3 regions of the Geobacillus sp. CAMR5420 genome follow, and region 2 is predicted to be linked to each of the others. Evidence: riboswitches for the same ligand, from Rfam matches in the RefSeq annotation. Region 2 holds a riboswitch; each other region holds the start of a gene.

Region 1 (4,312 bases), on a different contig from region 2:
CGCATCGCCGCAATCGTAATCCAACCCGACTTGGCGATTGACAAAATGGGTCGCCCATTGAAACCCAGCGCCGATCAATGCCGAGGACAGGACGCGAAGCGGCTGGCAGGAAGCCAGAACAGCGGCGTCATCAAGAAAGAACAAACGCAGCCCGCCGGCCGACGATTCTTCTTGTTTCCCTTTCGGCACGAACGAAAACATCGGCTTTGCCGTCGCCGGATGGGCCAGACGCACAATCGGCGCGGCAAACACTTCCTCAAGCAGCGCCGGCGTCATCACATCTGTCGGCGTTCCAAGCGCCGCTGTTTTTCCTTCTTTTAACACAAGCACCCGGTCGCAATATAAGCTAGCGACGTTCATATCGTGAAAGACGGCGACGACCGTCAAGCCGCGGGAGCGGGCAGCTTCCGCGAGCCGGTCCAAAAGCCGGACTTGGCCGCTCACATCCATATGGTTCGTCGGCTCATCCAGCAAGAGCAGCTGCGGCTTTTGGGCAAGCGCCCGCGCCAAATAGGCGCGCTGCCGCTCGCCGCCGCTTAGCCGCTCAAGCGGCTCATCGATTTTGTCAGCCAAGCCGACCGCACGAAGCGCTTCTTGAACCGCCGCTTCATCCTCTTTCGTCCACGTCGGAAACAAGCCGCGCTGATGGGCGTAGCGGCCGAGCGCCACCGTTTCTCTCACCGTATAGCCGGCCGCCGCCTCCACTGTCTGCGGCAGGACGGCGGCAAACCGCGCCCATTGCTTCGCAGACAGCGCCAAAAGCGGCTGGCCATGAATCTTGATCTCACCGCTGGCAAGCGGAAGCTCTTTGCAAATGAGTTTCAGCAGCGTCGTTTTTCCGCTGCCGTTCGGCCCCACGATGCCAAAAAGCTCCCCTTTTTCCACGGAAAACGTCACACGATCAAGCACTTGCTTTGATCCATACCGATGCGATACGGCCCGCACCTCGAGCATCATCATCCCATCTTTCGCTTCATTTTTCGGAAAAACAAGACGGCAAATAGCGGGGCGCCGATCAGCGCGGTGATGACGCCGATCGGCAGTTCGCGCGGTTCGATGATCGTCCGCGCCGCCACATCGGCAAGCACAAGAAACGCCCCGCCGTACAAGAGCGATAGCGGCAAGAGCACCCGGTAGTTTGGCCCGCACACAAGCCGAACCATATGCGGAACAACGAGCCCAACAAAACCGATCGTCCCGGACACCGACACCGCCGCGCCGGTGAGCAGCGCCGCCGCCGTCAAAATGATGACTTTTCGGCGCGTAACATCAACGCCGACATGAAGCGCCGCCGCCTCGCCAAAAGCAAACGCGTTCAACTCGCGGCCGTTGGCGAGAAGCACCGCCGCGCCGATGAGAAAAAACGGCAACAAAAGCCCGCTGTATTTCCAGCCGCGCATCGCGACGCTCCCCATCAGCCATGAGATGATTTGCCGCAATTCTTCCCCGGTCAAAGCGATCATCAGTGAAATGAAGGCGCTGAAAAACGCGCCGAAGATAATGCCGGCTAAAATGATCGTCTCAACCGACAGCTGCGGCTCAACCGCGCGAGTGAACGCCAAAACGGCGACAAGCGTCGCCATGCCGCATAAAATGCTCACGATCGGCAGCGTGAACGTGCCAAAGAGCGGCCATTGCCAGCCGAGAAAGATGACGAGCACCGCCCCGACCGAGGCGCCGGACGAGACGCCGAGCGTGTACGGATCGGCGAGCGCATTTTTCAGCAACCCTTGGAACGCCGCGCCAGCCAGTGCCAATGACGCCCCGACCAAAAAAGCGAGCACGACGCGCGGCAAGCGGATCGCCATCACGATCGGCACCCAATCGGCCGGAATGTCAGACGGAAGCGGCATACCAAACCATTCGGACGCAAGAATGCGAACAATAGAAGAAAAGGGAATCGACAGCGATCCTGTCGATATCCCTACGAGCAACGATAACATGGCCGCCGTGACGGCCAATATATACATCCACGTTTTACTTGAACACATCCGGGTAAATGGCTTTGGCAAGTTCCTCGACCCCTTCGACAAGGCGCGGACCCGGGCGGCTTACTAAGTCGGTGTTGACGTCATACACCCGCTTGTTTTTCACCGCCGGCACGTCTTTCCAAGCGGCGCGCGCAAACACTTGCTTCGCTCCGCCGTATGTCGTGATGATAACGTCCGGCTTATAGGCCACTGCTTTTTCTTCCGTCACCATCGGCCAGCCTTCCAAGCTGCCGGCGACGTTTTTCGCTGAAATCACTTGAAGCATCTCATCCATAAACGTCCCTTTGCCGGCCGTATACAGCTGCGGCGGCGGCGACACTTCAATCCAGACGTTCGCTTGTTTGTCCGCCGGGATTTGTTTCGCTTTTTCTTGAATTTGCGCAAGCTTCTCTTTCATATCCTTAATCACTTGCTTCGCTTTGTCTGTCGTCCCGGTCGCTTTGCCGATCAATTCGATGGACGCATACACATCGTCGAACGACTTCGCGTCATTCACGACAAGCACGGTGATGCCGGCGTCTTTCAATTGCTTGAGGCCATCGCGCGAGTTATGGGCGCTTGACGCGTGGGCCAAGACAAGATCCGGTTTGAGCGAAATGATTTTCTCGACGTTGAATTCCATGCCGCCGATTTTCGTTTTCGTTTTGACGTCTTCCGGATAATTGTCAAAATCGCTGACGCCGACGATCTTATCGCCCAACCCCAACGCATAGGCGATTTCCGTATTGCTTGGGATGAGCGAGACGATCTTTTTCGGTTCCGCTTTGATCATGACATCCTCGCCAAGCCCGTCTTTCACCGTCACCGGAAACGCCGCTTGTTCCGTTTTCGGTTCTTCTTTTTTCGCAGGCTCGGTGCTGCCATTCGCCCCGCCGCAGCCGACGAGCACGGCGGCCAAAAGGAAGAACACCGCCACCACCGCCGGCCATGTCCAACGTTTCATCCGTCATTCCCCCTTCAGTGATGTATGTACAATAAAAAACGCCCATTCCGCCTAAATCTGGGAATGAGCGCGAAACAGACCGCCAATGGGCACAACAATGCCCTGTACGACTGTTTCCGCGTCTCACCCCCCGAAGATTCGGAAACTGCGGCAAGCAAGGCAGGTCTACTGGCTCATGCTTCATCCTACTCTGAAGCCTTCCCGTACGGAAAACAGCGCAAGCCATCTGTCCGTACAGTGGCGATTTCATTTCGTCCGCATTGACAGTTGCGGGGACAGCTCCGGATTCCCACCGGATTCCCTATTAAGCCGTTTCGGCACCTTGCTGCGAATGGATTCAGTTATGGGATATGGACATTTTTATAATAATGCAGCGTTTAGCATTTGACAACTATGAATTTACAGCACTTCACCTTCCCACTCTTGCAGACAATCGAGATGGATTCATAACCCATGTTTCATACGGAACAGAGCATTCCCTTTTCATCGCATCGAGCACCCGCGATTTCAAATGCGGCCATGTCACATATTCATCAATATTCGACTCATCGATCAACACAAACTTCGCCTTTTGAATTTCCTCAGGCTGGGGAGAAACGTTTCCTTTCACATATGTCGCTTTAAATACAATGTTTATGATATTTTTAGTTTCATTGTAATACACGCCGCTGACCCCGATGAGACGGATGTCAACGCCAGTCTCTTCATACACCTCGCGATGAACGGCCCGATCGAGCGGCTCGCCTGGTTCAACTTGTCCGCCCGGCATTTCCCACGTATCGGAGCGGTCATAGCTTTTAACAAGCAAAACCTCTCCCGTGTCATTCGTAATATAGGCTGAAACGGTGATAATGGCTTGTTGGTGTTTATCCATCAAGCTCTCCTCCTACATCGCGGAATGATCCTAGCCCTCTCCTGCAGAAAAAAAGCAGCTGCCCCATCTATACTGCCATCTTGAAAAAAATAAGGAAAATCCGTGGTGCTAGTTGAACATTAACGCCTCACGTGATGACACAGCGCAAGAGGGACAAGATCTCCACAACAGCATAGGCATGATGTTGTCCGTGCCTCGCTAGTTGGTGACGGATCTATTAGAAAAACTCTATTTAACGGAAAAACGGAGCAACCGACAACAACAGTTATATCGAGAGCGTTCAGGGAACATCTCCCTAGTGAATAAGTTTCCAATGACATACTGATACCCTGCTCGTTCCGAAGTAAAACAAAACAACTTTCCAAGAATATGAATGGCGATTATGACCCATTTCCTTGCTTTAACAAATGACGATTTCAGCGCTACAATACATTTAGAGCCGCCAGACAGTTGCGCTGATACCAAGAACAAGATCGCCGTATATTGCTTTTGAATTTCCGCTTG
Region 2 (4,312 bases):
CTCCATGGCCGGTAATGGTCAGAAAGACCTCATCGAGGGTTGGTTTTTGCACACTTAACTCGGTTAAGTGGATGCCCTCTTGACGCAAAGCGACAAGCAGGTCCGTCACATGGTCTGGATCGGCCATCGGCGCCGTGATGTTCCCGGTTTCTAAGGATACCGTCGGCCGAACATGGAGAACGCGCTCAATGATGCGCTTGGCCGTTTCGATCTCTCCAGGATGTTGCAGCTTGACTTGCAATGACGATTGACCGATGGACGCCTTGAGTTCATCGGGTGTCCCTTCAGCGACGACTCGGCCGTGATCAATTACGGCGATGCGGTCTGCCAATTCGTCCGCTTCTTGTAAATATTGGGTTGTCAGCAGCACCGTTGTTCCCATATTCACCAAGCGCCGGATCGTTTCCCACATTTGATTGCGCGTGCGCGGGTCGAGTCCGGTGGTCGGTTCGTCAAGAAAAATGAGCGGCGGCTGGGCAATGAGGCTGGCGGCGAGATCCAGACGCCGGCGCATACCGCCAGAGAAATGTTTCAATGGGCGCTTGGCTGCTTCTGTCAAACCAAATTCCTCCAATAATTCGCTTGTTTTTCGCCTTGCTTCTGTTCGGCTCAGTCCCAGAAGCCTAGAAAAGATCATTAGATTCTCTGTTGCGCTGAGCGTTTCGTCAACAGAGGCGTATTGACCGGTGACACCAATCAATTGCCGGACGACTTGCGGTTGTTTGACGACGTCGTACCCAAAAATTTGGGCGGAACCGGCGTCCGGGCGCAATAACGTCGCTAACATTCGGATTGTCGTTGTCTTGCCGGCTCCATTGGGGCCCAGCACACCATAGATGGTGCCCGCGCGCACACGCAAATTGAGACCGTCCACGGCCCGGTGGTCGCCAAAGGTTTTCACCAATTCGTGTGTTTCCACTGCCCACTCTTGATGGGCGGGTGAGATTTGGGGTCTGTATCCCATTTTGTGTCCCCCTCCTTCGTATGATTCTCGTACATGGTGAATCGTAGCATGCTTTTATGAACAGAATGTGAACAACGGAATGATTTTTTGAGGAAGAGAAAATTTGATTCGCCCACTCTTGCAATTCTCCCGGTTTTGGTATATGCTTGTTCCATCAGGATGATCATCTACTATATATTGTTTTGTTCTATTTTTTAAACAACTATATATCGTTGCGCCAAGCAATGGTGTCCATCAGGACTTAATAGGGAATCCGGTGTGAATCCGGAACTGCCCCCGCAACTGTATGTGCGGACGAAATGGGATGGCCACTGGCGGCAAGAGCCATTCGGCGCGCCGCTGGGAAGGCCCCAAAGTAGGACGATGCACGAGTCAGGAGACCTGCCTTGCTTGGAACGTTTCATGTTCTTCGGGGTGTGAGAAGATGAAACGATAGGGGAAAAGAAAAAGGGTTTCGTATGCCTTTTTTCCGTCTGTCGTTTCATCCGCTCGCCTGCCCGAGCGGATTTTTTATTGAAGGAGTGGGGAAACGAATGACCGCATTGACGAAAATGATCATCATCGATGACCAAGGGAAGCCGGTTTCTTTTTCACGTGAAGAGTTTGCGTCGCTGATTGGGCAAGCCGCCGCTGGATTCGGCCGTCTGTCGCTTGATGAATACGTCGAGCGTGTTTGGCAGCTTCTCAGTCGAAAGGAGTCCGTCACGGTAGAACAGCTGCACCAAACGGCTATTTTGGAAGGACTTTCTTACATTGATGAAGATGAGCCGGACTGGACATTTGTGTGCGCCCGGCTGTATTTGCAGCAACTGTACCGCGAGGCGGCGCGGCAGCGCGGGTACGATGCGCGCGAGCGATATGGTGATTTTTATTCATTAATCGTTTCTTTGACAGAACAAGGGGTGTACAGCCCGCTATTGCTTGAGCGTTATACGAAAGAAGAGATCGAGACGGCTGGCTCATTTCTTGATCCAGGCAAAGACTTGTTGTTTACGTATATCGGGCTGCGCACGCTCGCTGATCGGTATTTGGCCCGCGATTATGAGCGGCGGCTGTATGAATTGCCGCAGGAGCGGTTTTTGGTCATCGCCATGACGCTAATGGTGAATGAACCACCCAAGCGGCGCCTTGAGCTCGTGAAGGAAGCGTATTGGGCGTTAAGCAACTTATACATGACCGTGGCGACGCCGACGCTTGCCAATGCCGGAAAGTCATACGGCCAGCTGTCGAGCTGCTTTGTCGACACGGTCGATGACAGCTTGCAAGGGATTTATGACAGCAACACCGACATCGCCAATTTGTCGAAATCGGGCGGCGGCATCGGCGTCTATTTAGGCAAAATCCGTTCGCGCGGCAGCGACATCAAAGGATTCAAAGGGGTCTCCTCCGGCGTCATCCCGTGGATGAAGCAGTTGAACAATACAGCGGTGAGCGTCGATCAGTTAGGACAGCGAAAAGGGGCCATTTCCGTCTATTTGGATGTATGGCATAAAGACATTTTTGCGTTTCTCGATGCGCGGCTCAACAACGGTGACGAACGGCTGCGGACGCATGATTTGTTCACCGGCGTTTGCATCCCTGATTTGTTCATGGAGCAAGTCGAACAGCGCGGCGACTGGTATTTGTTTGATCCGCATGAAGTGCGGAAGGTGATGGGGTTTAGCTTGGAAGATTTTTATGATGAGGAAAAAGGGTGCGGCAGCTTTCGGGAGAAATACTGGCAATGTGTCAACGAACCAAGACTGTCGAAAGAAAAAGTGCCGGCGATCGAAGTGATGAAAAGCATCATGCGCAGCCAGCTCGAGTCGGGGACGCCGTTTATGTTTTACCGCGATGAAGTGAACCGGCAAAATCCGAATCGCCATCTCGGGATGATCTACTGCAGCAACCTTTGCACGGAAATCGCGCAAAACCAAAGCCCAACGGTGATGAAGCGGCAATATGTAAAAGACGGGATGATCATCATTGAAAAAATACCAGGCGATTTTGTCGTCTGCAATTTATCGTCGATCAACTTGGCGCGGGCGGTGACCGATGGGGTTTTGGCGCGGCTCATCCCGATTCAAATGCGGATGCTCGATAATGTCATTGATTTAAACAATATTCCGGTGCTGCAGGCCGGCCTGACGAACGAAAAATACCGCGCTGTCGGACTTGGAACCTTTGGCTGGCATCATCTTTTGGCGTTAAAAGGCATTCGCTGGGAGTCGGAGGAAGCGGTCCGCTATGCCGACGAGCTGTATGAAACGATCGCGTATTTGGCGATTCAAGCGAGCATGGAGCTCGCCAAAGAGAAAGGGAGCTACCCGGCGTTTCCGGGGTCGGACTGGCAGACGGGCGCTTATTTTGAGCGGCGCGGCTACCAAAGCCACGGTGAACTCGATTGGGATCGGCTGAAGCAAGATGTGGCCCGCTACGGGATGCGCAACGGCTATATCATGGCCATCGCCCCGAACGCATCGACGTCGATCATCGCTGGCAGCACGGCGAGCATTGATCCCATTTTCTTAAAAGTATACGCCGAGGAAAAGAAAGATTATAAGATTCCCGTTACGGTGCCGGATTTAAACGAACAGACGACATGGTATTACAAATCGGCGTACCATATCGACCAACGTTGGAGCATCAAGCAAAACGCCGCCCGCCAGCGCCATATCGACCAAGCCATCTCCTTTAACTTCTACGTCATGAACACGATTAAGGCAAAAGAGCTGCTCGATTTGCATTTGACGGCGTGGAAGTCGGGGTTGAAAACGACGTATTACGTGCGTTCGACATCGGGGACGATCGACGAGTGCGATTCTTGTGCGAGCTGACCGTGGGGCGCAACAAACGCCTTTGGTCGGGCTTTCCCTTCCTTGTGCGGGAGGGGCGTCCGCGGTTGGCCGCGCACACGATACTAGAAAACGAAAGGAAGGAATGGACGATGACGATCGGCTTAGTCAAACGACCGATTATGGATCCGGAGGCGCCGAACCGTTCGACGGGCATCATCAACGGCCGCTGCTCGAATGTGTTGAACTGGGACGATATTGCCTACCCATGGGCGTATGCGAAATATAAGCGAATGCTCGCCAACTTTTGGACGCCGTTTGAAATCAATATGGCGCAAGATGTGAAGCAGTTTCCGCAGCTGACCGACCGCGAGCAGGATGCGTTTTTGAAAATCATTGGACTCTTGGCGCTGCTTGACAGCATCCAAACCGACTACGCCGGACGTGTCGCTGATTACATTACGGACCCGAGCATCAATGCGCTCATGATCATGCTCGCCCAGCAGGAAGTCATTCACAACCATTCCTATTCGTACGTGCTCTCGAGCCTTGTGCCGAAAGCGAAGCAAGATGA
Region 3 (4,312 bases), on a different contig from region 2:
TCCGCTGCGGGCCCGCAATGCCAGCATCAGCTCTGCGGCCGCCTGCTCGAGCAAAAAGATAAAGCGATACATAAGAAAACAAAGTTCCACGAGCGCCGCCGGCAGCCGCATTCGCCTCAGCACCGCAATCAAGTCCGGCGCCGGCGTCGTAATGAGAAGGAAAAACAAGCACGACCAGGCGGCAAGGGAGCGAACGGCGAGCTTTGCAGCCGGCTGCAGCTGGCTGTCGATGAAAGTTATTTGAAAAGGAACCGACACGGACACAACGAGCGTCAGCAGGCTGAGCCCTAAAAAAACGGAGGCGGCGAGCATCGCTTTTCCATACACGGAAAACGGCACTCGTGCGCGAGCGACAATCCAATACGCCATTCCGATGAGCACAAGCCATTGTTCGCGCCAGCCGCCCATCATGACAACGGCAAGCATAACAAACGCCACGATCAGCTTCCACTCCGCCCGCCATGCCCGCAGCCGGTTGTCATACGCCCAACGGTCAAACTCGCGAATCATGGTTGTTTTTCCGCTCCGAACGCCCTTTGTACAACCCGACGACGTAGCCGATCACGCCGGCGCCAAGCGCGGCTTGCAGCGAGAACAGAAGCGTTTCGACTTCGCCGCCTGGAGGGGTGAAGATCGACTCAAACCACGGCCGGTAATGCGGGTTGAGCGTTTGAATGGCTTTTTCCGCCTGATCGTCCGTTCCACCGAATTCCGATCCGCGCGCCCACCAAAGCGGAATGATGACAAGCAAAGCAGCCAGCAACACGAGCAAGCCATTTTTCTTCATCGCATTACGCCCCCTTTTCCTTTTGGAACAGCGGAGAAGCTTGATAGGAGGAAAGCCAGTTCCAGACGATTACCGTTATGATGCCTTCCGTCACCGCCAACGGCACTTGAGTAATGGCAAAAATGCCGGCGAATTTCAAAAACGAGGCGGTGACTCCCCCATCAGGAGACGGAAACGCCAAGGCAAGCTGCAGGGACGTCATGACATATGTAGCCAAATCAGACAAACAAGCGGCAAGAAACAAAGCCGCTCGATTGGATACCGCCCCTTTTCGGCACAGTTGATACACTCCGTACGCGACGAACGGGCCGACGATCGCCATCGACATCGCATTGGCCCCAAGCGTCGTCACTCCTCCGTGGGCAAGAAGCAGCGCTTGAAAGAGAAGAACGACTGTGCCGATCACCACCATCACCCATGGTCCAAACAAAACCGAGCCGAAGCCGATCCCGGTCGGATGCGAGCTGCTGCCGGTGACGGATGGAATTTTCAGCGCCGACAATACAAACGTAAACGCACCAGCTAACGCCATCAGAAGCTTATGTTCGGGGTGCTGCTTCAGCGTATGCACAAGCCGCCGCAATCCGAACACAAAGAACGGCAAAAACAGCAGCCACCAAAACAGCGCCCATTTGACAGGCAAAAATCCTTCCATAATGTGCATGGCATACGCTTCATTTTCATTCGTCAACCAAAAATAAGCAGTGAATAAAGCCGCCATTCCGCTCCATCGAACCGCTCTCTTCATTTATCCCTTCACTCCTTTCACGCTATGTTCGGTTTTTCGTTTTCCGCTTGGCGCCTCCCGCAGGCCGGCCGGCGTCAACACCAATTCGCCTTCGTATTCATACGTCGCCCATTCCAAAAGAGGCAGCCCCTCATCCAAATGGGCGCGCACAACCTCCTTTGCCCGCTCCGGCGTCATCTGTCGATACCAAACGCCTTGTGGATAGACGATCATCACGCACGCGTCTTGGCATCGTCCGTTGCAGCGCGTCCTTGTTGTATGGACAGCATCGTCAAGCCCGAGGCGGGCGATCTCCTCGCGCACCGCGGTTGTCACGTCATCTCCGCCATGGCGGAGGCACGTCCCTCCGTTGCAAATGAGCACATGATGCTTCATTCCCCGCAAATCCCACGTCGCCACCAAATCCCCCCTTTTGCTAGAATGGTAGAATGAAATGCGGCAGACGGACGGTTTTTCGACAAAAGAAAAAGCACCTCTACAGCAGAGGTGCAGAAAAATGTATACGAAAGCCGTAAACGGCCCAAACAGGGCCCCTAAAGCCGTCATTCTCCCGCACGTCTGCCTATAGTCCCGTAGGCATCCGTCCGATCCAAACAAGGCAGGTCTCCTGACTTAGGATCATCGCTTGGCGGCGTCTTCCCGAAGCATCCTTCAGTGACTTGTTGCCGCAAAGCTCTCCATCACAGTGGCGGGCACCGTGCCGGATTTTCACCGGGCTTCCCTTTTCACCCAAGCCCTTAAGCAGGCTTAGGCACCTTGTTTGTCTTACCGCCATATATGCGCTGTCATGGAACAAGCATCCGTTTTCATCGTAGTACAACCAATGCGTTGCCGTCAACCGTTTTTTGCCGACAAATCTTTGTTGGCGACGACAACGCCGTCCGCATCAGCGTACACGTACGCCCCTGGCTCCCAGCGGACGCCGCCAAACTCGAGCGCAACGTCGCGGGCGCCTTTTCCTTCTTTTTGGCATTTCGAGCGGGCGTTCCATTTCAACCAGAACGATACATCTCCAACTTGTCCAGGTCTAAGACAAATCCAGCGCCCAGCAATATATCCAATCCTAACAAACCGTTAATCCCCTCATAGTCCATCCCGCTAAAATCAATTTCATACTCTCTTAGCTGGAAAGAATCTAGCTGAATACAGTCTAATTTTTTTGTAAACGCGTACTCTTTCCCACCGATTCCGTAATAAGCCACAATACGATCGCCCGGCTCTACCCGCAAATGAATATCTTCTACTGCATTTTGAGAAATCACTGTTTTCGCCGCACCAGTATCAATCACCATATTATGAATCAACTTAGACCTTCCTTGATAAACGATTTCGATCGATGCAAACAGCAAGCCTTCACGATATTCAATCTGCATAATGAAATTTCCCTCTCAGGCCAATCGCTCCCCGAACTTTTAAAACAATCTCCTTGTGGCTAGTATGATAAACAAGCTGATTCCCTTTCGATTGCAGCAACTCACGAGTTGCATCCTTGTCCGAAACCGTTCCGATAACAGCCACCTCTTCAATGATTTCTTGATCTCCCTCTAAATGGGACTTTAATACTTGTAATTTCACAAATTGATTTGGATACAATGAACGCACTTCCTGCCATTCCATCTCCATCGCCTCAACCTGTTCGTTGTATTGAACGAGACTCGACCGCAGCCGTCAACCATTTTTCGCCAACAAATCTTTGTTGGCGACGACAACGCCGTCCGCATCAGCGTACACGTACGCCCCTGGCTCCCAGCGGACGCCGCCAAACTCGAGCGCAACGTCGCGTGAGCCTTTTCCCTCTTTTTTGCTTTTCACCGGGCATGTGCCGATCGCCATCACGCCAATCGGCATGGCGCCAATTTCCGCTGAATCGCGGATGCAGCCGTGGATGATGACGCCAGCAAGCCCCCTCTCGCAAGCGATTTGCGCCAGCCGGTCGCCTAATAGCGCGACGCGGCGCGAGCCTTTTCCATCGACCACGAGCACCGTCCCCGGCGGCACCGTCTCCAGCGCTTCTCGGACAAGGACGTTGTCTTCAAACACATCGACCGTCGCAATCGGCCCGGAAAACGCCCGCTTTCCGCCGTACGATTGGAACGGCAACTCGCATACTTGCAACTCGTCTAAAAATTGATCGCATAAATCGGCTGTTTTCATTGTCGCTCTCCCCTTTCATGTTTTGCATTCGCCGTCATTCGCCAAAATCCTTCTGCCTCAGCAGTTTTTTGTCGACGATCTTTCATTCGAACGACTGACACGAACGCGGCGATGTGAACCAAACCATTGTGTGGCCGTCAATCGCTTCGATGTATTCCACCGATCGCATTGAAACCATAAAAAACGGCCCCGCGCCGATATATAGCGGAGACCGTTTTCACCGGCTCAAAGCCCCTCCGGTTTGACCAGACGTTCAGCTGGGCTAGCTGGATTCGAACCAGCGCATCACGGAGTCAAAGTCCGTTGCCTTACCGCTTGGCTATAGCCCAACGTTTTGTTGTCGTTTACAGTATGCGGCATGATAACGCACTTTATGCATCAAACTGAATATCCCTTTGCTTGATGTGCGAAACTATCGGTACAAGCATCCTTTCCCCACTATATCACCTCGTTTTTCCCTCGCACTTGTTTTCCCGATATGATAACTGGAAGGGGAGAGATGTATATGCGCCGGATCACGGTTTTTCGCTTCTATCTTTGCACATTGTTTTTGTTATCGTTGCCGATCGTCTTAGCGGCCGCGGCTGCCTGGCAGCCATCCAGCCAGCCGAAAACCGCCGTCA

The links. Region 2 has a riboswitch for cobalamin ahead of DI44_RS11785 (ribonucleoside-diphosphate reductase subunit alpha). Riboswitches for the same ligand answer to the same signal wherever they lie in the genome.
Region 1: another riboswitch for cobalamin. It lies ahead of DI44_RS05670 (ABC transporter substrate-binding protein); the one in region 2 lies ahead of DI44_RS11785 (ribonucleoside-diphosphate reductase subunit alpha).
Region 3: another riboswitch for cobalamin. It lies ahead of DI44_RS07695 ((2Fe-2S) ferredoxin domain-containing protein); the one in region 2 lies ahead of DI44_RS11785 (ribonucleoside-diphosphate reductase subunit alpha).

Annotation. Positions count from the first base shown of each region.
Region 1 covers NZ_JHUS01000050.1:100,587-104,898, forward strand. Annotated here, with positions in the region: gene DI44_RS05680 (adenosylcobinamide amidohydrolase) at 1-960, opposite strand, end outside; gene DI44_RS05675 (iron ABC transporter permease) at 957-1,991, opposite strand; gene DI44_RS05670 (ABC transporter substrate-binding protein) at 1,978-2,934, opposite strand; cobalamin riboswitch at 3,075-3,274, opposite strand; gene DI44_RS05665 (NUDIX hydrolase) at 3,344-3,808, opposite strand.
Region 2 covers NZ_JHUS01000024.1:8,929-13,240, forward strand. Annotated here, with positions in the region: gene DI44_RS11790 (ATP-binding cassette domain-containing protein) at 1-964, opposite strand, end outside; cobalamin riboswitch at 1,173-1,368, shown strand; gene DI44_RS11785 (ribonucleoside-diphosphate reductase subunit alpha) at 1,423-3,780, shown strand; gene DI44_RS11780 (ribonucleotide-diphosphate reductase subunit beta) at 3,891-4,312, shown strand, end outside.
Region 3 covers NZ_JHUS01000039.1:86,232-90,543, forward strand. Annotated here, with positions in the region: gene DI44_RS07710 (CbiQ family ECF transporter T component) at 1-510, opposite strand, end outside; gene DI44_RS07705 (energy-coupling factor ABC transporter substrate-binding protein) at 494-787, opposite strand; gene DI44_RS07700 (energy-coupling factor ABC transporter permease) at 792-1,508, opposite strand; gene DI44_RS07695 ((2Fe-2S) ferredoxin domain-containing protein) at 1,536-1,934, opposite strand; cobalamin riboswitch at 2,115-2,309, opposite strand; partial or broken gene DI44_RS07690 (hypothetical protein) at 2,370-2,588, opposite strand; gene DI44_RS07685 (retropepsin-like aspartic protease) at 2,528-2,908, opposite strand; gene DI44_RS07680 (hypothetical protein) at 2,898-3,152, opposite strand; gene rraA (ribonuclease E activity regulator RraA) at 3,204-3,689, opposite strand; tRNA gene DI44_RS07670 (tRNA-Gln) at 3,947-4,018, opposite strand; gene DI44_RS07665 (glycerophosphodiester phosphodiesterase family protein) at 4,195-4,312, shown strand, end outside.